Prochlorococcus marinus CUG1416: one gene and its partners. The main gene of each other region encodes a partner of the protein of the gene in region 3 in a complex. Links are inferred from orthologs where the notes say so. Each region holds a gene or a part of one and is shown on either strand. Other genes may lie near its edges. The genes, in order: HA146_RS00940, nuoH and HA146_RS01570.

Region 1 (11,016 bases), on a different replicon or contig from region 3:
GAGTCTCGATATCTTTAAACAATCCTTTTTGATTATGAAATATTTTGGATGTCTTTCCATGCATAAGTTCTCTCCCAACTACAACCTTACCTCCAAAAGCTTGGGCCAAAGCTTGATGACCTAAACAAACTCCCAATGTCGGAATATTTTTAGATAATTTTTTTAGTATTGGCAGACAAATTCCAGATTGATCTGGATTACCAGGACCTGGAGATAATAGGATGCCGCTAGGATTGAGTTTGATAATTTCTTCTAAAGTAATTTCATCATTTCTTTTCACTAATAATTCTTTAGTTATTTCATGCTCATCTGAAAGTTCTCCTAAATATTGGACAAGGTTATAAGTAAAACTATCGTAATTATCAATAACAAGAAACATATTTATATGGATTTAAAATAACAACTTTATTTTAGGAACAAAGATATATACAGCAATAATAACAGAATTAATGGAAGCTAATAATACAGCTCCTGCAGAAGTATCTTTTGAAATTTTAGCTAAACTACTAAATTCTTTTTTCACTAATAAATCAACTATCGATTCAATAGATGTGTTTAATATTTCTAATATTAAAACAGACATAATGGTGGCAATCAAAATTACATAATTGCTTAGACTAATTTGCAGTAAAAAACCAATCATTAAACTTGTAATTGCAAAAATTAATTGAATTTTAAAATTTCTTGAAGTTTTTATTACGTAACTAATTCCACTGAAAGCATACTTAAAACTTATTAATACATTCCTAGACGTTTTGTATGATTCTTTTCTATTTTCTAAAGACTTTATTTTTTTTTCCATAGATTTTTAATCTAATCGAGTAATTAAATATTCCTGAAAATTTAACATATTTTCTAAATCTAGAGCATTATTATGTTCCCATCCCAAAAGATGTAAAAATCCATGACTAGCCAACCAGAGCATCTCTCTATAGATTGAATGTTTATATTCATAAGATTGCTCAAGTGCCATCTCTAATGATATAAAGATATCTCCCAACTCTATGTGATCTAAATTATTGAAAGATTCATCAGAAATGATTGGGAAAGATAGGACATCAGTTGGACCATTTTTTTGCATCCACTTCTTATTCATAGAAGCCATTTCTTGATTAGATATTATCTGAAAGCCTAATGAAAAAGATTTTTTTTCAAAAATAAATTTTGGCAATTCATAATCATCTTTTTTTAATATTGTATTTATCCAAGATAAAAAAACTTTCTCCCAAAAAATAGATTCCAAAATAAACTTACTTTTAATATCTTTTAACTTATTTGAAAGTTGAGAAAAATCATTACATTGGAAAACCAAATCTAAATTTATTTCAGAAATAATTTTTTCTTTCATACATTCTTATACAGGAACATTGGGCTTACCTATTGTGGCCACAAGTATTAATATCCCAATTAAGACTAGAAAAGTTATTGAAAAATGAGAAATACTTTTTGAACCCTTCCTGACCATATTTCTCATAGCAAGCTTTATAAAGCTTGCAGGAGCAACTTTTTTTTCTAAATTTTCGTTTTTATTTTCCATTAGTTATTCAATAGATTCGTTAGAAGAAATATTCATGCGTAATAATTCATGAATAAACGGTTCAAGTCCACCATCTAACACACTATCTAAGTCGTTAGTCTCCTGCATAGTCCTAAGATCTTTTACCATTTGATAGGGATGGAAAACATAATTTCTTATTTGATTGCCCCATGCAGCTTCCACAATATCACCTTTAATATCAGCGACTTCAGCAGCTCGTTGTTCTTTAGCAATCACTAGTAGTTTAGACTTAAGAAGTAACATAGCTTTTTCTTTATTTTGTAATTGAGATCTTTCTTGGGTACATCTTACTGAAATCCCTGAAGGCAAATGAACAATTCTTACTGCTGTTTCTACTTTATTAACATTTTGTCCTCCAGCTCCACCGGATCTACTCGTTGTAATTTCTAAATCTTTTTCAGGTATATCAAGTGAAATATTATCATCTAATTTTGGCATAACCTCTACCCCAGCAAAGCTGGTTTGTCTTTTTCCATTAGCATTGAAAGGAGAAATTCTTACTAATCTATGAGTTCCTTTTTCATGTTGCAGATAGCCGTATGCATATTTTCCATCAATTTCGAACGTTACACTTTTAATACCTGCTTCTTCTCCTTGAGATAATTCATTGATTACAAGGCTCATTTGATTATTATCGGCCCATCTTGAATACATTCTCAATAATATCTCTACCCAATCCTGTGCATCTGTTCCACCCGCACCAGCGTTAATAGAAACTACTGCTCCTTCCTCATCGTATTCCCCACATAACAATCTTTCAAATTCCCATTTATCTAAATTCTCTCTTAACTTCTTTAAGCCCTGCTGGGATTCCAAAATCATTTCCTCTTCCGGTTCTAAAGAATAAAGCTCAAGAGAGGCATTAGCATCAGAAATAAACGATCTCCATTCATCTAACAATTCTAGTTGAACTTTGACATCATCAAGGATTAACATTTGTTTTTTCGCTTCTTCTTGATTCTCCCAAAATTCGGGCTGAGAAGAAATTTGCTCTAACTCTCTCCTTTTCGCTTTTAAGCTTGGAACGTCAAAGACAATCCTGAGCTTTACCCAGGCGCTTTGTTAGTTCCGAAAGATCTTTTTTAAACTCTGTAATATCTATCAAAATAGAATTAAATCATTATTTATAATCTAACAAGCAGTTTTGTTTAATAGTATAAACTAAGTATTATTTTATAAAAATGTCCAAAGTTGAAATTTATACTTGGCAATATTGCCCATTCTGTATTCGAGCAAAATCTCTACTCAAGAAAAAAAATATAAATTTTACAGAATATAAAATAGATGGCGATGAAAATGCCAGAGCATTGATGACTGAAAGAGCTGATGGTAGAAGAACATTACCTCAAATATTTATAGATAATGAGGGTATCGGAGGCTGCGATGATCTCTACATACTAGAAAATGAAAATAAACTAGACTCATTATTAAACTAGATCTTATGAAATTTCTATTCGTAATAGATCCAATAAAAAATATAAATCCCTTAAAAGATTCATCTGCGGCTTTAATGCAAGCATCATCAAAAAAAAATATTGAAATCTGGAGTTGTACTCCTCAAGATCTTGAAGCTAGAGGTGATGAAGTATGGGCATCTTCTGTAAAAATTGAAGTAAATCCATGGATTTCTTTTAAAGCTAATGATTGCATACCTCTCGCCGAATTTAATTGCATTTGGATGAGAAAAGATCCTCCTGTAAATGAAGCATATTTATATGCGACACATCTCTTAGAAGTTGCCGAAAGAAAAGGAGTAAAAGTAATTAATAAACCTTCATCATTAAGGGCATGGAATGAAAAGTTAGGTGCATTGAGATACAGCCACTTAATGGCACCAACAATAGTTGCGAGTAAGGTAAAAGATCTTATTAATTTTGCAAATATAAATAATGAAGTAGTCATAAAACCTCTTGGAGGGAAAGGTGGTCAAGGTGTTATCAGGATAAATAAAAATTCCCCAGGGATTAAATCAATCCTTGAATTAATAACTTCTCAAGAAGAATTACCCGTAATGATGCAAAAATTTATTCCTGAAGTCATAGAGGGTGATAAAAGAATAATTATCGTAAATGGTGAAGCAATTGGAGCTATAAATAGGATTCCTCAAGGAGGTGATTTTAGGAGTAATTTAGCGATGGGAGGGAAGGCTGAACCAACAAAATTAACAGAAAAAGAAAAAAGTATATGCTCAGAGTTATCTCATCACTTCAAAGATGAAGGTTTGTTTTTTGTGGGTATTGATGTAATAAATGGAATGCTTAGCGAGATTAATGTAACCAGTCCAACAGGTTTAAGAGAAATAGAAAATTTATCTAACAAGAATGTTTCAGAGGAAGTTATTGCAAAATTAGTGGAAATTATCTAGGATTTTTAGCGGAAAATATTTGTTTTACTATAGATTCAAATTTTAATTTAATCTCATCTATTTCTTTCTCTAAAACAGAGCCTGAAACAATACCTGAACCGGCAGTAAATTCAATATTTTCTTCAATATATCTAGCGCCTCTTATTGCCACAAGAAATGAAGCATTTCCTGATGCATCAACCCAACCCATTGGAGAAGCATAATTTCCTCTAGGAAAAGACTCAAGAGTGTTGATCCAATCCAACGCTTCATTTTTTGGGTATCCACAAACAGCCGGAGATGGATGCAAATTTTTAAGCAATTCAAAAGGACATATGTTTTCAACTGTAGAGAAAATGTGTGTTTGCAAATGAGAAATATCTCCAAAGGAATTAACCTTGATATCACTTTTTTTATAGTTTGTTATTTTTGAAACTTCTAAACATTTTATTAAATACTTTATTACATAATTATGTTCCTTTAAGTCTTTAGAACTTCTAAGGAGTTTATCAAAATTTGAATCAGTTGAGATGGTTCCAGCAAGAGCCTCCAAAATTAAATTAGGTTTAGTAAAAGAAAATAATTTTTCTGGAGATGCTCCAAACAAAATATCCTTACTATTCCTTTTCCAAACGTATCTGCATGTATTTGGTTGATTATTTTTTAATCTTTTTAAAATTCCTAATAAATCTAATTTATTTTTAAGTTTTATTTTAACCCTGTTAGCTAAAACTATCTTATCTAGGATACCTTTCTCTACTAATTGAATCCCTCTATTTATTACCTGTTTCAAATTGATTTTAGAAGTTTCTAAGGAGTTTAAGAAATCATCAATAATAAGAAAATCAAAACTATTTTTTAAGCTAGATAATTTTTCTAATTCTGAGTCAGAATTAATAACCTGATTTCTAATTGCCCATATTTCTTCAATTAATGTTCTTAATGATGACTTACCTTCAACATGACCATTGATTCTTAACCAGCAATTATTATCGCTTTTAATAATTAATATTTTTGGTAAGATAGCTTCCAAACTAGGAACATCTAAAGATAAATACTTATTATTCAAATTTTCAGAAAAAGAAAATAAATAAATTATTTTTGAAAGTGAGGAAATATGTGATTGATTTGTTAAGTTAATTAAACTTTTAAAATTCTCAGAATTAAAGTCTTTTGCTACCTCAAATCTTTTTGGACCATCCAAAGTAACATATTTACATTTCTCGAGAGCAATATATGAAATGCCATCAGATTCTTCCCAAAATGAAGAAAACTGATATTTATTTATAAACAATTCATATAAGTGAAATAAATCAATACAAGGAATCTCAACACAAATACTTACTAATCCAGAATTTTCCACTTTCTTATCGAAAGTAGAAAATACATCTTTTAAAAAATCTGTAAAGTTTAAATCATTTTTCATTACTTATTGAAAATAACTAAAAATCATGCAATAAAGTAAAAAATGTAACTCAATTTATAAACTACATTTAATAATCATGGAATTTTATGTGTTAATTAAAAATGGATGAAAATAAAAAAAAATTATGGAAACAAGCAATAAAATGGCCTCTTTATTCTGTTGCAATACTTCCGGTATTTATTACAGGGGCTTATTTACTAAATCTATATGAAAAATTAAAAATATATAATTTAATCGCATTTACGTTAGCTGCAATATTGATATTACTTTGGGAAAATCTAACTAATGATTTATTCGACGCAGAAACAGGAATCGATGAATTTAAATTCCATTCTATTGTAAATCTTATAAAAAATAAAAAAATAATTTCATTTATTGCATATACATCTTTAGTTCTTGGTTTATTAATAATTTCAATTATTTCAGCATCAACAAGCATAAATATTTTGATTTTGGTAGCAGCTTGCTGCTTCTTAGGATATTTATATCAGGGACCTCCTTTTAGATTTGGCTATCAAGGTTTAGGAGAACCATTATGCTGGCTTGCATTTGGACCTTTTGCTTACTCTGCAATCTTAATTGCGTTAAATCCGTCTAATATTTATTTCGAAGATATTCCTTGGAAAGTTTCTTTATTACTTGGTTCAGGGCCTTCCTTAGCAACAACTCTAGTATTATTTTGTTCTCATTTTCATCAAATTATTGAAGATAAAAAGCATGGTAAAAATTCACCTTTAGTTCGCTTAGGAGCTAAAAAAGGTTCTCAATTTGTGCCTTGGATAATTTTCACAATATATATTTTTCAACTTTTCACTATAGTTAATGGATTTATTCCAGTTTTTTGTATCCTTTATTTGATTAGTTTTCCTCAAGCAATAAGACTAATAAATTTATTACACTCTTCATATAACAAACCTGCAGCAATAAAAAATTGCAAATTCATCGCAATAAAATTTCAAACTCTTAATGGAGTTGGCTTAATCACAGGATTAATTTTTAATTACTTGATTAATAAATGAACTTAATATTTAAAAAAAAATCTTATTGCTTTAAGTTTTCCACAAAAGTAGAAAATTCTAAAACCACTTACCTTACAAAATCGGGTTGGATAATTAAATTAAAAAATAAAGATAAAAAAATTGGATTTGGAGAGGTTTCACCTCTACTAAAAGAAGACTTAAAAAAATGTGAAGAACAATTAAATATGATTCCTGATAATTTAGAAGTACTAAATTTATCTGAACAAATAAATATTTTTCACCCATGCATTCAGTCTGCAATAAATTCAGCTTTAGCAGAAATAAATGGGAAAATAATTTTTAAAGAAAACTATTTTTTTGATGAAATTGATAAAACAGCCATACTTTTAGATACTAATAATGTAATATCAGATTTAAATAAAATTAAAAAAAGTCAATCTAATATTGGCAAATCAATAACCATAAAATGGAAAGTAGCTTTAAAAAATAATAATGAGGAAGAAGCAATTTTAGCAGAAATTTTAAGCCAAATAGATAATAATATTAAGTTGAGGATAGATGCTAATGGTTCTTGGGGAAGGAAAATGGCTAACAGATGGGCTGATATTTTGAAAGATAACAAAAATATAGATTGGTTGGAACAACCTCTTTCTGTTGATGATATTGATGGACTTAAAGAACTCAACAAAAAAATTCCAATAGCTTTAGACGAATCACTTTTAAAATTTCCAACTTTGATTGATGAGTGGAAGGGTTGGCAAATTCGAAGACCTTCTCAAGAAAAGAATCCAGATAAGCTTTTAAGAGACTTAGAAAATAAAAAAGCTTTAATATCTATAAGTACTTCATTTGAAACTGGAATAGGAAGGAGATGGCTTTATCATTTATCATCGCTACAGTTACAAGGACCAACACCAAAAGTTCCTGGTTTAGCAATGAAAAAGTTCCCTAACTCTTTCCTATTTTCAGATGAAGCAAAAAAGATATGGGATCAACTATGAAAAGTAAAATTCATATTATTGAAGTTGAAAATAATGAAATTCAATCTATGGAGAAAATTATTCAGAAAATTAGAGAAAACAAAATAATTTATATAAAAAACAAATTTCATAAAAACGAAGAGGTACTTGATTCGATACATAAAAATGGACCAGCGATTATCTTAAACAGCAGTGGTAGCAGTGGTAAACCTAGAAAATGTATTCACAATTTAAATAATCTGAAATTATCTGCCGCTACTTCAGGACAATGGCTAAAAGATCAAGGATTTGAATTACACAACTGTATAATTTTTAACACTTTACCCCTCAACCATATAAGTGGCTTAATGCCAATTTTTAGAAGCCAAACTTGGGGATGTGATTGTATTAATATTGCTCCAAATTTAATAAAAAAAACTCGAGAACTTTTACTTTTTACAATTAAATCTAAAAAAAACAAAAAACACTTGATTACTTCATTAGTACCTACCCAATTAATAAGACTTTTAGCTGAAAAAGAGGGTATTAATTGGCTAAAAATTTTTGATTTAATTTGGGTAGGTGGAGCTTCAATTACCCGCGAAACTGCAGAAAAATGTATACAAGAACAAATAAAATTAGCACCTTGTTACGGCTCAACTGAAACAGCAGCAATGGTTACGAGTTTAAAACCAAAAGAATTCTTAATGGGTTATGAAAACGTTGGAGAAATACTACCTGATACAAAAATAAGAATTAACGAACGAGGATTAATCGAGATAAAATCAGCTAGAATTGGAATCGAAATAATAGACTCTTCAAAAACTGAAGATTTCAAAAATAAAAATGGTTGGTTGCAAACAGGTGATTTAGGTGAAATCAATCAAATCAATAATTCTTTATATTTAAAGTTTATCGGAAGAATTGATAACGCTTTTAATTCAGGCGGAGAACTCGTTTTTCCAGAAGTAATTGAATCTCGATTAAATAATTTCATTATGAAAGAAAATATCCCAATTAATAAATTCAATATTTCAAAAGTGCCCGACAAATTATGGGGAAATAAAATTAAAATAATTATTGAATTTAAAAAACTTACAAATCATAAAAATATTGAAAATTCATTAAATTTATTAAAAAACTTTTCTCAAAGTTGGCCTAAACATGAAAAACCCGAGAAATGGATTATTAAAAACAAAAATACAAGTACAGAAGAAATAAATTATAAATTTCAAAAATAATAAATAATAATTAGCACTCTTTTAAATTTGTACTTACATTTGAAGCCTCTATCCATCTTTCTAGATGATCGGGAAGTTCTATTTTATTTCTTGAATCAACATCTAAAGAACAATGTATTATTTTTCCTTCTGCTACTTTATTTCCATTTTTTATAAAAAGGCTATTTACTTGGAACAAATGAGTATTAATTTTATGAGGGGAAATTTTTACTTTTAAGAAATCTCCAATTTTAATAGGAGCACGGAAGTTCGCTTCGCAATTTACTATGGGAAAAATAATCTGATTTTTACGTAAAGAAAAATCTGGAAAAATATCTTGATAAGGAATCCCATAAATTTCAATACTTTCTTCCCAAGCTTCGTGTGACCATTTTAATAAGTTATGAAAATGAATTACACCTGCAGAATCACAGTCACCAAATCGTACTTTTTTCTGCAGTATTAACCAATCAGAGGGTTTCATTTAAAGAACTTATCTATCAACGGAGCCCATAATGACATCTATTGAACCAAGGATTGCCATAATATCAGCGATTTTGGCACCTTTAAGAATATGAGGCAATATTTGCAGATTGTTTAAATCAGCTGCTCTGATTTTAAATCTCCATGGGGTAACTTCATTATTACCTTGAATAAATACACCTATTTCTCCTTTTCCGGACTCTAATCTTGTATACAATTCTCCATTAGGAATTTTAAAAGTTGGAGCAACCTTCTTAGCTACATATTGATAGTCAATACCAAATATTTCACTCTTCTTATCTTCAGTCGCCATTCTTTGAGCTTCTAAATTTTCTGTTGGACCTCCTGGAATCATTTTGCAGGCTTGGCGAATAATGCTCAGTGATTGTCTCATCTCTTCAACTCTTACTCGATATCTCGCATAACAATCTCCTTCTTTTTCTGAAGCGATCTGCCAATCAAAATCGTCATAACATTCATAACTATCCACTTTCCTTAAATCCCAGGAAACACCAGATGCTCTAAGCATTGGCCCAGATAAAGACCAATTAATTGCCTGATCTCTTTGTATTGTTCCAAGACCTTCAATTCTTTTTCTAAAAATCGGATTATTTGTGATTAATTTTTCGTATTCATCTATTTTAGGACCGAACCAATCGCAAAAGTCCATACATTTTTCTAACCATCCGTATGGAAGATCACATGCGACACCACCTATCCTAAAGAAATTATTATTTATTAGCCTTTGTCCAGTGGCAGCTTCCCATAGATCATAAATCATTTCTCTTTCTCGAAAGATATAGAAAAATGGAGTTTGAGCTCCTACGTCTGCTAAAAAGGGACCAAGCCATAAAAGATGATTAGCAATACGATTAAGTTCCAACATAAGAACTCTGATGTAACTAGCTCTTTTAGGAACTGGAATATTAGCTAATCTTTCAGGAGCATTTACTACAATAGCTTCATAAAACATTCCTGCTGCATAATCCATTCTGCTTACATAAGGGACATACATAACATTTGTTCTATTTTCAGCTATCTTTTCCATTCCTCTATGCAAATATCCAATTACCGGCTCACAATCAATGACATTCTCACCATCAAGAGTTACAACTAACCTTAAAACCCCATGCATTGATGGATGGTGAGGGCCAAAATTAACCACCATTGGTTCGGTTCTTGTCTCTAGCTGAGCCATTCGAAATTTAACTTCTAAATAAATCTTAGTCGAAAGTTATGCAAACTGACCTATCTGATTCATCTTTTTTCAATCATAAATCAGTTATGACAGATGAGATTATGGCATCATTAGAGCATTACCCATTAATAAATACAACCCAACTTAAAGGAATAGACGCAACTTTAGGCGGAGGCGGGCACTCTTATCATTTATTGAGAAAATATTCGGATTTAAATATAATTGGACTTGATCAAGATCCATTCGCAAGAAAATCAGCATCAAAAAAACTTGATGAATTTAAAAATAGGATTGATATAAGGGCTGCAAATTTTGCGGATTTTGAACCAAATGCAAAAGTTTCTTTTGTGATTGCAGATCTTGGAGTAAATAGTAACCAAATTGATACCCCAAACAGAGGATTTAGTTTTCAAAAAGATGGTCCCCTTGATATGCGCATGAATCCTTTGCTTGAGGTTAATGCAGAAAAATTAATTGAGACTTTAAATGAAAAAGATCTAGCTAATCTAATTTATAAATATGGAGATGAGAGATTATCACGAAAGATTGCTAGAAAAATAAAAATGGATTTAAAGGTAAACGGGAAATATTCTGGTACAAAAGATTTGGCTTATTCTATTGCAGGATGCTTCCCACCAAAACAAAGATATAAAAAAATACACCCAGCAACTAGAACATTCCAAGCACTAAGAATTGCCGTTAATAAAGAAATTGAAGTATTAGAAAAATTTTTGCAAGTTGTCCCTGGTTGGCTACTTCCAGGTGGAATTATTTCTATTATTAGTTTTCATTCCTTGGAGGATAGATTAGTTAAAAATGCTTTTAAGAATGATCAAAGACTAAGAAAC
Region 2 (6,308 bases), on a different replicon or contig from region 3:
TAAAAGTAAAACTGAAGCTAATTCAAATGGGAGTAAATAATCACTAAATAGATGCTCTCCAATCCTAATAGTTGATTCTTCTCCTATAGAGTTTTGGGGGCTTGCTAGCTTCCATACGTTTGTCAAGTCAACTCTTATTAAAAGGCTAAGTAGGATTAAACATATAGATGTTGATAAGATTCTTCTGGATTTAATGTCATTGATGGGCTTTAAATCTTCTTTTTTATTGACTAACATTATTGCAAAAATTATTAATACATTTACTGCACCCACATAAACTAAAACTTGAGCTGCAGCAACAAAACTTGCATTTAAAAGTAGATATAATCCTGCCACACTCATGAATACTCCGCCAAGAAGAAATGCTGAATATACAATACTTTCTAGCAATACAACACCAATTGCTCCAATAAGAATAACTAAAGATAAAACTGTAAAACAAATAATTTGAGTTGTTATTGCAATGGACATAAATTAATAGAAATTAATTGTTTGGATTAGAAATTTTATCTTTATTTTCATTGGTTGTTGGTTTCATCCAATCATAGACTTCTTCAGGTAATTTACCAACTCTGATATCTGAAGCAGGGATTTCATGGGGATCCATTACTCCTTTAGGTAGATAAGCAAGTTCTCTTAGTGGTTTTACTGAAGGATCTGTTGTTACGTTTGTAGGGAGTCTCCCAAGTGCAATATTATCGAAATTTAGATTGTGTCTGTCGAAAGAAGCTAATTCATATTCTTCGGTCATTGATAGACAATTAGTTGGACAAAATTCAACGCAATTTCCGCAAAATATACATACTCCAAAATCTATTGAATAATTTCTAAGTTCCTTTTTTTTGGTTTCTTTATTCATTACCCAGTCAACTACTGGTAGATTTATTGGACATACTCTCACACAAACTTCACAAGCTATACATTTATCGAATTCATAATGTATTCTTCCTCGATATCTTTCAGAGGGTATTAGTTTTTCATATGGATATTGCACAGTAACAGGTCTTCTTCGAAGATGATCAAAAGTTACTGATAAGCCATTGTATAAATATTTGCCAGCACTAAAAGCCTCTTTAATATAGCTATTTACTTGTTGAAGGAAATTTTTCATTTTCGAAGAATTTACTTAGTTAATTCATTTTAGTGGATTAATTTTAAATTTAAGTATATTTACTTGAATTTAGCCACCAAAGAATTGCGGAAAAGCAAGTTTTAATCCTGCAGTTAATAAAAGATTAGCAAGAGAAATTGGAAGAAGAAACTTCCATCCTAGATCTAAAAGTTGATCTATTCTTACTCTAGGGGTTGTCCAACGCAATAATATTGCAACAAATACTAAGAGATATGCTTTCAAAACAGTCATTACAATTCCTATTGATGCAGTGAAAACTTGTATAAAGGGCGCATTAATCGGCAAATTAAGTACCTTAGCTATTAATTCAACTGGAATAGGAAAACCCCATCCTCCCAAATAAAGTATTGATACTAATAATGCTGAAAGAATTAAATTTATGTAGCTACCAAGGTAGAACAATGCGAATTTCATTCCCGCATATTCTGTTTGATATCCTGCAACTAATTCTTCTTCAGCTTCAGGTAAGTCAAATGGAAGTCGTTCACATTCTGCAAGAGCACAAATCCAAAAGATTATAAAGCCAACAGGTTGTCTCCAAATATTCCAACTGAGTATTCCAGCACCACTTTGTTGGTTAACAATGTCAATAGTACTTAGAGAATTTGTCATTAGCACAACAGCCAGTACAGATAAAGCTAAAGGTATTTCGTAACTTATAGATTGCGCAGCTGCTCTTAATCCGCCTAATAATGAATATTTATTATTTGATGCATATCCGCTCATAAGAAGTCCAATCGGCTGGATACTGCTTAAAGCAATCCATAGGAAAATTCCAATACCAACATTACTAATAAGAAGGTTTTGTCCAAAAGGAACAATCAGCCATGAAAGAATCACTGGGACTAGAACTAATATGGGTCCTGCAGTGAAGAGAATTCCATCTGCTTTAGCAGGAATAATATCCTCTTTGACTAGTAACTTAAGACCATCTGCAATTGGTTGGAGTATACCTAGAGCTCCTGCATATTCAGGACCTATTCTTTGTTGAGCAGCAGCGGATATCTTTCTTTCAAGCCAAACAGTTACTAAAACTCCAACAACTGCTGCGACTAAAACCAAAAGCATTGGTAGAGGTAGCCATATTACATGAGCAATCTCACTAGAAATGCCAAAACCTTTTAGGAATTCATTAAAACTATATTCAAGATCTATTCCGTATTCCAAATTTTTGATGTTATTTACTTAATACATTAACTCGTCACAAACAATATGTGTGTTTTTTATGAAAAGCTGCAAATATTATTCTCTATTTTCTAAGCTAATCCAATCCCTTGGAGCTGACCCAGTATAGATTTGCGATGGTCTAAAAATTCTATTTGCTCCAAGTTGCTCTCTCCAATGAGCTAGCCAACCAGCAACTCTGGATATAGCAAAAATTGGAGTAAATAAATCACGAGGAATACCAAGTTTCCTATAAACAAGACCAGAATAAAAGTCTACATTAGGAAAAATACCCTTTGGGCCAAGTCTTGGTATTGCTTCTACCTCTAATGATTTAGCAACGTCATACATTTCATCAGCTCCAAATCTAATAAAAAGCTCTTCTGCCAGTTTTTGAAGAATTATTGCTCTTGGATCTTTGACTTTATATTCCCTATGACCAAAGCCCATTATCTTACTTTTATTTTTTATTGCATTTTCTAAAAAAGAAGCTGCTTTGTCTGGAGTTTTGATTTCTTCCAACATCGCAATTACATCCTCATTCGCCCCTCCATGCAGCGGACCAGCCAAGGTTCCTACTGCAGAGGCGATTACAGCATATGGGTCTGTAAGAGTGCTTGCCGTCACTCTAGCGCTAAATGTACTGGCGTTTAAACTATGTTCGGCATGTAGAATTAAACACCTATCAAAAACTTTTGCAGCTATTGGATCTTGTTCTTTTTCAGTCAGCATGTAAAGAAAATTTGAGGAATATGTTAAATCATCTCGAGGTTGAATAGGGTCCTGTCCTTTTCTAATAAGTTGAAACGCAGCAATCATTGTGGGTATTTTTGCTATCAGTCTTATCACTGCGTTGTATATGTAATTAGGATCATCTATTGCTCTTCGTGAATAGAAAAGTCCCAAAGAAGCCGCACTTGATTGAAGAGCGTCCATAGGATGACCTGTCGCAGGGAAACATTTCATCATATCTCTTACTCTAAAACTTAACCTGCGATGCATTTGAACTTCTTGTTCAAAATCTCTAAGTTGTATAGCTGTAGGCAATTCACCCCAAATCAATAGATAAGCAGTTTCTAAAAAACTGCTTTTTTTGGATAGTTCCTCAATGGAGTAGCCTCTATATAATAATTTGCCTTTATTGCCGTCAATATCACAGATGGATGAATTTGTAACTGGGACACCCTCTAATCCTGGTTTTAAAATTAGTTTGTTGCTATCCAATTTATTTATTCAATATTAAATTACTTATAGATTAAAGATAGTCAAATAATTTTTAATTAACCACAAGTTTATTAACTTCACAAAAATTTAAATTGATTGTGATTGAAGCTTTTTGAATAACTTGATTAAAGTATTTTTAATATTGTTTTTGTATAAAGAATTGGATTTTTTTCAGGAATAGATTGTCTTATGATTTCTAGTGATTCTTCATTTGATATTTTTAAAATATTTCTAATGAGAAAATTAAGATCTTGCAAATCATAAAAATATTCAATTTTATTGGAATTTCTATCATTAACATCAACTTTTGCATAAAGAAAAGCAGATTTATCTTGATTACCTTTTAGGTTAAAAAATTTTTTTGAGATTGTTTCTAGTTTTTTACCATTAATTAAGTAATTACTTATGATTTGTAAACCTCCGGATTCTATTGAATAGATATTTTCATAAGTTACTTGTTTTATTACTTCGTCTTTTTCTTCCAGAATATCTTTGGAATATATCGAGTAAATATCTTTATTTTGTTTCAAAGTATATTTGTTGAAATCTTTTAGTTTTTTCAAAGCTCTGAAATCAAATTGATCTTCAGTATTTTTTTCAAATGTAATAAGCCAATCTTTATTGGAATTGAGAATTAAAATGTTTTGATTTGAATTTTGATTAAACTCATCAAGAAAACTGAGTTCAAAATCATTTAATAAAGGTTTTAGATAATTGTCTATATTTTTTATATCACTAAAAATTGCAACTTCAGGATTATCTTCATTAATATTCTCTTGATTAAATAGCTTATCGTAAGCAAGAATATCAAGATTTTTTTTATTGTTTAGTAAATATGATTTTAAAGTTAAATGTTTATTTTTTAAGTCAAATGTTGTAGCTATAATATCCTCATTATTTTCAGTAAAAATTTCTTTATTAAAAAATATACTTTCCAAAAATTTATTTGTAAATAATATATTTTTTTCGTTTTTTAGTCCATGCAGTTCTCCCTCATATTGAAATTTGTTTTCTTTAAAATCATTACTAGAGTTAATACTATTTTTGATTAATTTTTTATCTGATGAAGCAATTATGTAATTATCTTCTGTCCGATATATAAATTTAAGGAAATTTAATTTATTTTCTCTAAAAATAGGTATTATTTCATAAGTCTGATCAATTTTATTGGAAAGATGTAATATATCATCTAGGTTTTTTTCTGGTTTAATTTTAAATACGATTAAAATATCATCTTTCAGCTTTTGATCATTCTCAAAAGTTGAGATTATAAGTTCATTATTATAGATATCTTCTAATTTATTGTTGCCTAGATCTATACCTAAGTAATCTAAAATAGAATCTTTTATTAAAACAAAGTTATCTTGATTTTTTGGATTTTTATCTTTTTCATTATTATTAATAATATTAAAACTATCTAAATTTGAAATAAATAATAATTTGTTGTTTTCAGGTATGTATTTTAAGATATTTAGCTGCTCAATATTTGTACTTTGCTCCTTATTTTTATTAGCAGAAACTTTTTTAAAACCAAAAAAAAGTAATATAGATAATAATATTATTATTGCTACTACTCTAAGTTTCATTATCAATGTTTATTTTTATTTTTAACAATAAATTTCCTACTGCAACTTAATTTATTAAATTGTAAATAACACATAATTTATCCTATCAATTGGGAAATTATCCAAAATCTATAAATGCCTCTAATCTTAATGATTGGTTTAATTCTGAAAAAGAAGATCCAGTCTTGATTGATGTAAGAGAACATTCAGAGCTTGAAATAGCTCGTTTCTCAAAAGAATTTTTACATATACCAATTAGTAAAGTTACATCTGAATACGTTGAAGAAATATTTGCTGATTTATTAGACAGAGAAATTGTTGTTACCTGTCATGCAGGAATAAGAAGTTATAACTTTTGTCAATGGTGCTTAGATAATAATATTGTGAGCGAAATATGGAATTTGGAGGAGGGTATTGATGGATGGAGTAGATATATTGACCAATCAATTCCAAGGTATTGATTAAATATCTAATGAAGATGCAACAGTGTTAACATCTTTGTCGCCTCTCCCAGAGCAATTGATAACTATATGAGTATCTTTTTCAAGAGTAGGGCATAATTTATCTAACCAAGCAAAGGCATGGGAAGTTTCGAGTGCAGGTATAATTCCTTCTAGTTCACTAACAAGTCTCAAAGCATCTAAAGCTTCTTGATCTGTAACTGATCCATATTCTGCTCTACCTATATCTTTTAAATGGCTATGTTCAGGCCCTACCCCAGGGTAATCTAGGCCTGCACTTATGGAGTGGGCTTCTTGTACCTGACCATTATCATCTTGTAAAAGAAGACTCATTGAGCCATGCAAAATTCCTACTGAACCTTTCGTGATAGTGGCAGCATGCTTGTCAGTATCAACTCCGCTTCCTGCAGCTTCAACTCCAATTAGTCTTACTGACCTTTCTTTAAGGAAAGGATGGAAAAGGCCCATTGCATTTGATCCTCCACCTACACATGCAAGTAAAATATCGGGTAAAGATCCAAACGATTCCAGGCATTGCTTTTTGGCTTCTTCTCCAATAACTGCATGAAAATCTCTCACAATCTTTGGGAAAGGGTGAGGACCAGCAACAGATCCTAAAATGTAGTGTGTGGTTTCTACATTAGAAACCCAATCTCTAATAGCTTCACTAGTAGCATCCTTAAGTGTTGCAGTTCCAGAATTTACAACTTTAACTTCAGCCCCTAGCAATTTCATTCTAAAAACGTTGAGGGATTGTCTTTT
Region 3 (8,982 bases):
AGGAGCAGGGACAAGAGTTCCTAGTTCGTCCCATTTGTTTGCACTGAATCCAGTCTCTTCTTGTATTTCTCTTTGAATTGAATTAATAGGTGTTTCACCTATTTCTAATGTACCTGCTGGAAATTCTAATAAATACCTTGAAACAGCAAATCTATATTGTCGAAGAATGATAACCTTATTGTCTTTTGTAATAGGTACGGCTAATGCTGCCCCAGGATGCTTAATGTATCCATATTCACCTTCATGTCCATTTGGAAGCTCAATTCTATTTATTTCGAAACTAAATTTTTTTGACTTTAACTCAGATATTTTTTCTTTAAATATGGATCTTTTTATAAGGTTTTTGTTGCCCATAATTTTTAAATAAAAACAGCCTAACAGTTATTTTTTGGTTTTGTAAATCATTTAATAGACCATTTTGGGTCATCAAACTTTGTGATTTTTTGGCTTCTACTTAAGATTTCAGATAGTGGTGTAATAACGAAATTCCGATTCATGAATCTAGGGTGAGGTAATGTTAATTCCTCGTCAACCGTATGAAAATCTTCCCACCAAAGAATATCTAAATCGAGACATCTTGATAGCCATTTCTTACCCTTTGGCATCTCTTCTCTTCCGAAAAATCTCTCTAACTTTTTTAGCTCTTTTAACAGTAATTTCGCCTTTTTATTTGATGGTTTAGGAAAATAATTACTTTTTACAAGAACTAATGTATTTAGATAATTTGGCTGTTCATTTTCAACTCCATGAGGTGATGTCTCATATATTGAAGACCATATAAAGTTTGGTTTGGATTTTCTGTTTTCTTCTTTTTTAGTATTGGACTGATCTACCCACTCTTTTATGATTTCTTCGACTTTTGGTTTGCAAACTAATAATGAATCTAAAGGACTTCCGAATTTACTATCAATATTTGCTCCGAGGGATATACATAGTCCATTTTTGATATTAAGATTTGATAATTCCACTACAAAAAACAAAGTTATTGGATAAATTCTATATCAGGCATTTTTAAAGTGATTTTGAATTCAGAGTTAAAAGGAAAAGAAGATATAAAAGATTTAATGAAATCAAAGGATTCTTTTAGAGCTTTTCCTTTGGCTGCAATTACAGGTCATAGCTTATTGAAATTATCTTTACTCCTTGCGGCAGTAGACCCAAGTTTGGGGGGAGTTATTATTGCTGGTGGTAGAGGTACTGGTAAGTCTGTATTGGCAAGAGGTTTACATACTTTGCTACCTCCTATTGAAGTGTTAGATACTGAATCAGTATTGGAAAAGTTGACCCAAAGTAATATTTCATTGAGACCTATTGGTAGGAACCTAGATCCAAATAGACCAGAGGAATGGGATATTAATACTAATAAATTATTACGGGAGACAATTGGCAGTAATTACCTGAACCGAATTGAAGAAATACCGAAAAAAGTAAGAGAGGCACCATTTGTCCAAGTACCAATTGGCATAACTGAAGACAGACTTGTTGGATCAATTGATGTCGCTGCCTCATTAAATACTGGAGAACAAGTTTTTCAGCCTGGAATTTTAGCGGAGGCTCATAGAGGAGTTCTTTATGTAGATGATATAAATTTATTGGATGATGGAATTGTAAATTTAATTCTTGAAGCTATAGGAAGAGAGCAAAATAATATTGAAAGAGATGGTTTAAGTCTCTCACATCCTTGCAATTCACTCTTAATAGCAACTTATAACCCTGAAGAAGGTGCTTTAAGAGATCATGTTCTAGATCGTTTTGCGATTGTGCTTTCTGCAGATCAATCTATTGATAATGCTCAAAGAGTTGAAATTACAAAATCTGTTTTATCACATGCGGAAAATAATATTACATTTTCAGAAAAATGGTCAGAAGAATCTGATAATTTGTCCACTCAATTAATTTTGGCAAGGCAATGGTTAAAGGATGTGAAGATAACAAAAGAGCAAATAACTTATTTAGTGAATGAAGCTCTTAGAGGGGGAGTAGAAGGCCATAGATCAGAATTATTCGCAGTAAAGGTAGCTAAGGCGAATGCAGCTCTTCGAGGCGATGAAAATGTAAATTCTGAGGACCTAAAAGTCGCAGTAAGATTAGTTATCCTTCCACGAGCAATGCAAATGCCACCTCAAGATGATGATATTCAGCCACCTCCTCCAGAGGATCAGAGCCCGCCACCCCCACCTCAATCAGACAATGATGACTCTGAATCTGAGGCTAATGAGAATGATGATAATCAAGATCAAGATCAAGAACAAGCAGAAGATAATTCTGATGGAGAAGAAGAATCTACTCCCGAAATACCTGAAGAATTTATATTGGATCCTGAGGCCTGTATGGTTGATCCTGATTTATTACTTTTTTCATCAGCTAAAGCAAAAGCAGGAAATAGTGGAAGTAGATCAGTGATATTTAGTGACAGTAGAGGAAGATATGTGAAACCTATTATTCCAAGAGGTAAAGTAAAAAGAATTGCGGTAGATGCAACTCTTCGAGCTGCGGCTCCTTATCAAAAATCAAGAAGATTAAGAAACCCTAATAAATCAATAGTTATTGAAGAAAATGATTTTAGGGCAAAGCTTCTTCAAAAAAAGGCGGGAGCCTTAGTTATTTTTCTGGTTGATGCTAGTGGCTCTATGGCTCTAAATAGAATGCAAAGTGCTAAAGGTGCAGTAATAAGACTTTTAACAGAGGCCTATGAGAATAGAGATGAAGTAGCTCTTATTCCCTTTAGAGGTAATCAGGCAGAAGTTCTTTTACCTCCAACAAGATCAATAACCGCAGCAAAAAGAAGGCTAGAAACAATGCCCTGCGGAGGTGGATCTCCTTTAGCTCATGGACTAACACAATCAGCGAAAGTAGCAAAAAATGCTCTTTCAACAGGAGATATAGGACAAGTTATTGTTGTGGGGATTACTGATGGAAGAGGAAATGTACCATTAGGATTATCTCTAGGACAAAATGAGGTTGCAGAAAAAGATAATGATAATTCAAATTTAAAGCAAGAGGTTCTTGATATAGCTGCGAAATATCCTATGCTTGGGATAAAACTCTTAGTAATTGATACTGAGAGAAAATTTATTGCAAGCGGCTTTGGTAAAGAATTAGCAGAGGCAGCTAAAGGAAAATATGTCCAACTGCCAAAAGCCACAGATAAAGCAATCGCGGCTATGGCTTTAAATGCTATCAATGAATTCTAAGTATTACTTATGGATAAATTTCGTTAAGGAATTTTGAAAGTCCAATAGTTAAATCTCTTATGGATTTAGTAAATTCTTTATCTTTCGTTAATTTTTCAAAATCATCACTCATATCATCTATTTTGCTGGAGATAGATCTTGCAGCATTAATTGTCAATTTAATATCATTAAGGGTTTCTTTGTTATCGATAGTAGACAAAATGTTATTCAAATGATCAGCAGCAATTGTAATTTCTTTTATTAAAGGTTCAACTCTTTGTATTTCTTGTTTCGATAAGAAAATTAATTCATCAAGATTTTCTTGTGTTTTATCAAATTGGTCAATTGATTTAACTATGTTCTCAATTAAGTTTTCTTGATTGGATTCTTTTAGAAGTTGACTTATTCTATTAGTTATATTTGAAAGACTTGATAATTGTTTCCCAGGAATAATATCTCCCTGACAAATAATTAATTTGGTGTCGCATTTGTCTGATGTAGGTTTTTCAATGTTTTTAGGAATTTCTTTTTCACTAGTTTCTAAAGCGACTTGCACATCTCCTCCTAGGAAAGAATTAGTTACTACTCTGGCAAATGCTGGCCTATGAAGAATAATTTCTGGATTATTTAAAACTATTTTTGCTTTAATTGATTGATTGGTAAATAAAATATCTTCTATTGATCCTACTAAAATTCCTCTGTAAGTAACTGGAGATTTTTTTGATAAACCGCTTGCGTTATTGAATTCAGCAAAGAGGTGCCAATTTTTTGAAGATAATTTTACTCCTCTTAGCCAAAAAGAAAAAAATGTGAATACTAAAATACCTCCTAATAATGAAAATCCAACTATTGAATCTCTTAAGCTTCTACGCATAATTTCTAAATGTCTTTGGGTTGCATTGGACCATCAAGTTTCCCATACCTAAATTGAAACACATAGGGATCATTACTTTCTTTGAATTCATCAATAGAACCTGCCCATCTAAATTTGCCTCCATAAAGCATTAAAACTTTATCTGAAGTCCTTTCTATAGTACTCAGAACATGGCTAACTACAATAGATGATCCGTTGGCTTTATCATTTGTCTTATTAATTAAATCTTCAATTCTTGATGAGGCAATTGGATCAAGACCTGCAGTCGGTTCATCAAAAAGTAATAAAGGTTTAGTATTTGCATTAAGAGTTTGATCTGTAATTAAAGCTCTAGCAAAACTAACTCTTTTTTGCATGCCTCCGCTTAATTCATTTGGAAGTTTATTCCCGACATTAAATAATCCGACTTCAGCTAAACATTCACATACGATTTCATGGATTAACTTTTTAGATAGGTTTTTATTCCTCTTAAGGAGAAAACCTACATTTTCTTCAATAGTTAAAGATCCTAATAATGCTGGGTTCTGAAAAACTAGTCTTACATCAGGAGGATTATTTTGGTCTAGTCTCAAATATGTTTGTTTTTTACCAAATATTCTTAATTCTCCTTTGGTAGGCAAAATTAGGCCTGCTAATATTTTTAAAATAGTTGATTTGCCTGAACCTGAGGGGCCAACTATAGCTAATTTCTCTCCTTCATTAAGTTCGAAATTGAGTTTATTAAGCACATTAACGTGCCCCCAGCTTATTGAGAGGCTTTTTGTTTCAACTGCATGCTTTGATTTTTTCAAAACCTATATTAAATAAAAAGTCATCTTCTATTACATATTGCCTATTTTTAGAAATAAAAAAAGGATGTATGAATTTGATTTATAATGAATTTATGTAGTCTTTAAATTTGAGAAAAATAATTTAAGAGGTTTTTTAATGAATAAGCGTAAAAAAAGAGTAAGAAGATATTATAAATATTTTACAAAGTCTAATTTTGTCTTATTAAATAAAATTCTAAGAATTTTGAGTTGGCTTTTGCCAGGACTGGTAATAAAAAGATGGATGATTACATCTGCAGTTGGATTCTTGACTTCATTATTAGGCTTAGCAATTTGGACTAATTTAAGACCACTCTATTGGCTTATTGAAGTGTTTTTTTGGATAATGACTAGTTTAACTAGTATATTGCCTGTTTCATTATTGGGACCATTGATTTTTGTTATTGGACTTTTATTAATTGGGATCGGACAAAATAGAAGTATTAATTCTATTCAAAAAGCACTTGTTCCAGAAAAAAGTACATTTTTAGTTGATGCATTAAGAGTTAAAAGTAAGTTAAATAGAGGTCCTAATATTGTTGCAATAGGCGGAGGCACAGGCTTATCTACCTTATTGAAAGGGTTAAAAAATTACAGTAGTAACATTACAGCAATCGTAACTGTATCTGATGATGGGGGAAGTAGTGGAATTCTAAGAAAGCAATTAGGCGTGCAACCTCCAGGAGATATAAGAAATTGTTTGGCTGCTTTATCTAACGAAGAACCAATTTTAACTAGATTATTTCAATATAGATTTTCAGAGGGAAGTGGACTAGAGGGACATAGTTTTGGAAATCTATTCTTATCAGCCTTAACAACAATTACAGGTAGTTTAGAAAAAGCAGTACAGGCTTCTAGTAGGGTTTTAGCGGTACAAGGTCAAGTTTTACCAGCAACAAGCATTGATGTTATGTTATGGGCTGAATTAGAGGATGGTGAAAAAATTTTTGGAGAAACCAAGATCAGTAAATCTAAAAAATTAATTTCGAGGATTGGTTACCTTCCAGAAAATCCTTCTGCTCTTCCGAGTGCTCTTGAATCTATAAAAGATGCTGATTTAATTGTACTTGGCCCAGGCAGTTTATACACTTCTTTATTGCCAAATTTGTTAGTACCAGAAATAGTAAATGCTTTATTGCAAAGTAATGCTCCCAAAATTTACATATGTAATTTGATGACTCAACCTGGAGAAACCGACGGACTTGATGTTTATCAACATATCAAATCAATAGAAAAACAACTATCAAATTTTGGAGTTAATACACGAATTTTTAACGCAATCTTATCTCAGATTCAATTTGAAAAGTCTCCATTAGTAGACTATTACGAAAGTAGAGGAGCAGAACCTGTCCAATGTAATAAAGAAAAATTACTATCTGAGGGTTATTACGTTTTGCAAGCACCATTATATTCAAAAAAAATAACTCCAACCCTTAGACATGATCCAAGAAGACTTGCAAGAGCAGTTATGTTTATATACCGCAAATTAAAAAAATTAAACTAATAAGCATCTTGAAGTTCATAGAAGTCTGGTTGAATATAGTCCTTTCGCAATGGCCATCCTCTCCAGTCTTCAGGCATTAAGAGTCTTTTAGGATTTGGATGATCAATAAAATTTATTCCATACATGTCATATGTTTCTCTTTCTTGCCAATCACTTCCTTTGAATATTTTATATAAACTAGGTATTGATAAATCAGAATCTCTTTTTAAGAAAACTTTTAATCTGACTTCGTTAATTTTTTCTATGTTTTGTAAGTCATCTACAGTTATAAAATGATAGAAACTAACAAGATTTTTACCTGGTCCCTCATCATAGCCACCTTGACATTGAAGATAGTTGAAACCGTAATTTCTTAAAGCCAATACTGCTTCATATAAATTGCTGGGTTCCACAGAAATATTTTCTATTCCTATGTGATCATTATTTAATGATTGATTCGGAATTCCATCTTTGGATAAATTTTGACTTATGAATCCTTCTTTTTCTATTGAAGTATCTGAGGATTTGTCTATACTGTCTTTTCCCATTAATCTTTATCACTGTTGACAATTTCAACTTTTTTGTTGATCTCAGGTAATTCAGTTATTTTTTCTTTGTTGGAGGTAGGAATAACATTCATTGAAGTTTTGTTTAAATATTCACCAGTATTATCAGAGAAAACAAGGTTCATTTCGTGATCAGTTGTTATGTATCTGTGTGTTTGCTCTGTTTTTGTCCTCTCTAAAATTGATTCATTACCTACTTTTTTTCTTAATTTTATTACGGCATCAAAAATTGCTTCTGGCCTTGGAGGACATCCTGGAAGATATAAATCAACAGGTATCAATTTATCAACCCCTCTGACGGCAGTAGTAGAATCTGCGCTAAACATTCCTCCTGTAATGGTACAAGCGCCCATAGCAATCACATATTTTGGCTCAGGCATCTGCTCATAAAGTCTTACTAGGGCAGGTGCCATCTTCATTGTTACTGTCCCTGCAACTATTATTAAATCTGCTTGCCTTGGTGAGCTTCTTGGAACTAATCCAAATCTATCAAAATCAAATCTAGATCCAATTAGGGCAGCAAATTCAATAAAACAACAAGCTGTGCCGTATAGAAGAGGCCATAGACTGCTTAATCTAGCCCAATTATGAAGATCATCTAAGCTTGTGAGTATAATGTTTTCGCTTAAATCTGTGGTAACCTGTGGTGCCCCAAGGGGATTGCAAGTCCCTTCTCTGATCTCTCTTATTGCTTTTGGTGATAATTGTGGGTTCAATTTTTTAACTCCATTCTAAAGCTCCTTTTCTCCATGCGTAAGCCAGAGCGATAACTAGTATTGCAATGAAAATTAATGCCTCAATAAATGCTAATAAGCCTAATCTATTAAAGGCAACAGCCCAAGGATAAAGGAATACTGTCTCTACATCAAATATAACGAAAACTAAGGCGAACATGTAATAACGAATATTAAATTGAATCCATGCTCCTCCAATAGGCTCCATTCCAGATTCATATGTTAGTTTTCTTTCGCCAGTTCTGCCTTTGGGCGCAACTATGAGGTTTGTAACTAGAGCTAATATTGGAACGGCAGCAGCAATCAAGAGAAAGCCTAAAAAATATTCATAGCCAGTTAATAAAAACATCTTAAAAATTAATTTTGAATAAAATTCGCTTAATTAAGCAAAATCTTTTAAAGTTCTTAAAGAACAATAATAAACCGTGAGTGAAAACATTCAACCAGCCTCTGAGGAAAACAAAATAGTTGAAAATTTTGAGAAAGAAAAACTTTCTGAAAATTCTTCAGGAGTAAATTTTGAACTACCTCCTATTAATTTAGACCAAAATAGATTCGAATGTAGAAGTTGTGGATACATTTATGACCCGTCTGAAGGAAATAAAAAATTAGACATACCTAAAAATACACCTTTTTCAGAGCTGGATGGTAATACATTCGCATGCCCTGTTTGCAGGGCTGGTAAGAACTTTTATAAAGATATAGGTCCAAAATCTAAACCTAGCGGTTTTGAGGAAAATTTAACTTATGGTTTTGGTTTCAATAGCTTACCTCCTGGCCAGAAAAATATATTAATTTTTGGAGGTTTGGCATTTGCAGCTGCATGTTTCCTTTCTTTATACTCTTTGCATTAATATAGAAAAATGAAAAAAACTATTACCAGCATTCCTAATCTTCTTTTAGCCGTAATTCTTTGTTTTGTTTTGAGCAGTTGTTCATCTACAGGATTGAAAGTGAATGATAGCAGCCCTTGGAAAACAATTCAGTTTGAAGATCAGGCAAATGCTCTAGATGTTGACTTTATAGATAATAATAATGGATTCTTAGTGGGTTCCAATAGACTCATTATGGAATCAAATGATGGAGGAGAAACTTGGGAAAAAAGAAATTTAGATTTACCAAGTGATGATAACTTTCGTCTGCTAGATATTGATTTTAAAGGTGAAGAGGGATGGTTAATAGGCCAGCCTTCATTGGTTATGCATACGCTTGATTCGGGAAAAAATTGGACTAGTCTATCACTAGGCAACAAATTACCAGGTCAACCTTTTCTTGTAACAACTGTAGATAATGGGGTTGCGGAATTGGCTACAACTGCAGGTGCCTTATATCAAACTTTAGAT

The links.
Region 1: the proteins of HA146_RS01570 (region 3) and HA146_RS00940 are in contact, whole or in part, in a cryo-EM structure (PDB 6ZJN), measured with the Thermus thermophilus proteins. The link is inferred for Prochlorococcus marinus CUG1416 from one-to-one orthologs. Residues at the interface, in WP_096411116.1 of Thermus thermophilus: Glu45, Ser46, Asn48, Pro50, Ala51, Gly52, Glu53; in WP_223903221.1 of Thermus thermophilus: Met26, Thr27, Asn29, Gly31, Pro32, His34.
Region 2: the proteins of HA146_RS01570 (region 3) and nuoH are in contact, whole or in part, in a cryo-EM structure (PDB 6KHJ), measured with the Thermosynechococcus vestitus proteins. The link is inferred for Prochlorococcus marinus CUG1416 from one-to-one orthologs. Residues at the interface, in WP_126986108.1 of Thermosynechococcus vestitus: Gly6, Tyr7, Glu8, Tyr9, Phe10, Gly12, Phe13, Leu14, Ile16, Cys17, Ser18, Pro21, Ala24, Leu25, Ala27, Ser28, Leu31, Arg32, Pro33, Ser35, Arg40, Leu41, Thr42, Thr43, Tyr44, Glu45, Ile51, Gly53, Ala54, Trp55; in WP_126985484.1 of Thermosynechococcus vestitus: Gln8, Lys26, Trp29, Leu30, Pro33, Met34, Met37, Leu38, Leu83, Ile84, Phe85, Lys86, Glu87, Asp88, Val89, Leu90, Pro91, Ala92, Thr100, Ala104, Val107, Ile108, Phe111, Leu112, Tyr114, Ile115, Ile125, Ser126, Leu128, Phe133.

The regions. Positions count from the first base shown.
Region 1 is NZ_JAAORM010000001.1:170,412-181,427, reverse strand. Bases 8,075-11,016 are described here. They hold HA146_RS00940 (NAD(P)H-quinone oxidoreductase subunit H), read right to left. Parts: upstream 10,169-11,016; coding sequence 8,981-10,168; downstream 8,075-8,980. Other genes in these bases: rsmH (16S rRNA (cytosine(1402)-N(4))-methyltransferase RsmH), read left to right, coding at 10,207-11,016; HA146_RS00945 (acyl-CoA thioesterase), read right to left, coding at 8,519-8,971; HA146_RS00950 (AMP-binding protein), read left to right, coding at 8,075-8,508. Outside these bases: HA146_RS01000 (anthranilate synthase component II), read right to left, coding at 1-379; HA146_RS00995 (diacylglycerol kinase family protein), read right to left, coding at 392-802; rRNA maturation RNase YbeY, read right to left, coding at 809-1,348; HA146_RS00985 (DUF3285 domain-containing protein), read right to left, coding at 1,355-1,537; grxC (glutaredoxin 3), read left to right, coding at 2,740-2,994; gshB (glutathione synthase), read left to right, coding at 3,000-3,923; HA146_RS00965 (chorismate-binding protein), read right to left, coding at 3,916-5,328; menA (2-carboxy-1,4-naphthoquinone phytyltransferase), read left to right, coding at 5,430-6,347; HA146_RS00955 (o-succinylbenzoate synthase), read left to right, coding at 6,344-7,309; more of HA146_RS00950, read left to right, coding at 7,294-8,074.
Region 2 is NZ_JAAORM010000001.1:159,212-165,519, forward strand. Bases 241-3,065 are described here. They hold nuoH (NADH-quinone oxidoreductase subunit NuoH), read right to left. Parts: upstream 2,300-3,065; coding sequence 1,181-2,299; downstream 241-1,180. Other genes in these bases: HA146_RS00870 (NADH-quinone oxidoreductase subunit J), read right to left, coding at 241-471; ndhI (NAD(P)H-quinone oxidoreductase subunit I), read right to left, coding at 485-1,111; HA146_RS00885 (citrate synthase), read right to left, coding at 2,375-3,065. In the rest of the region: more of HA146_RS00870, read right to left, coding at 1-240; more of HA146_RS00885, read right to left, coding at 3,066-3,520; HA146_RS00890 (hypothetical protein), read right to left, coding at 3,646-5,106; HA146_RS00895 (rhodanese-like domain-containing protein), read left to right, coding at 5,196-5,546; trpB (tryptophan synthase subunit beta), read right to left, coding at 5,547-6,308. UniProt on the Escherichia coli protein: NDH-1 shuttles electrons from NADH, via FMN and iron-sulfur (Fe-S) centers, to quinones in the respiratory chain. The immediate electron acceptor for the enzyme in this species is believed to be ubiquinone.
Region 3 is NZ_JAAORM010000002.1:58,465-67,446, forward strand. Bases 6,308-8,982 are described here. They hold HA146_RS01570 (NAD(P)H-quinone oxidoreductase subunit 3), read right to left. Parts: upstream 7,989-8,982; coding sequence 7,626-7,988; downstream 6,308-7,625. Other genes in these bases: HA146_RS01555 (gluconeogenesis factor YvcK family protein), read left to right, coding at 6,308-6,360; HA146_RS01560 (NAD(P)H-quinone oxidoreductase subunit J), read right to left, coding at 6,357-6,887; HA146_RS01565 (NADH dehydrogenase subunit K), read right to left, coding at 6,887-7,621; HA146_RS01575 (rubredoxin), read left to right, coding at 8,065-8,493; HA146_RS01580 (photosynthesis system II assembly factor Ycf48), read left to right, coding at 8,503-8,982. In the rest of the region: HA146_RS01530 (NUDIX hydrolase), read right to left, coding at 1-354; folK (2-amino-4-hydroxy-6-hydroxymethyldihydropteridine diphosphokinase), read right to left, coding at 402-968; bchD (magnesium chelatase ATPase subunit D), read left to right, coding at 1,017-3,194; HA146_RS01545 (MlaD family protein), read right to left, coding at 3,202-4,047; HA146_RS01550 (ABC transporter ATP-binding protein), read right to left, coding at 4,053-4,838; more of HA146_RS01555, read left to right, coding at 4,975-6,307. UniProt on the Escherichia coli protein: NDH-1 shuttles electrons from NADH, via FMN and iron-sulfur (Fe-S) centers, to quinones in the respiratory chain. The immediate electron acceptor for the enzyme in this species is believed to be ubiquinone.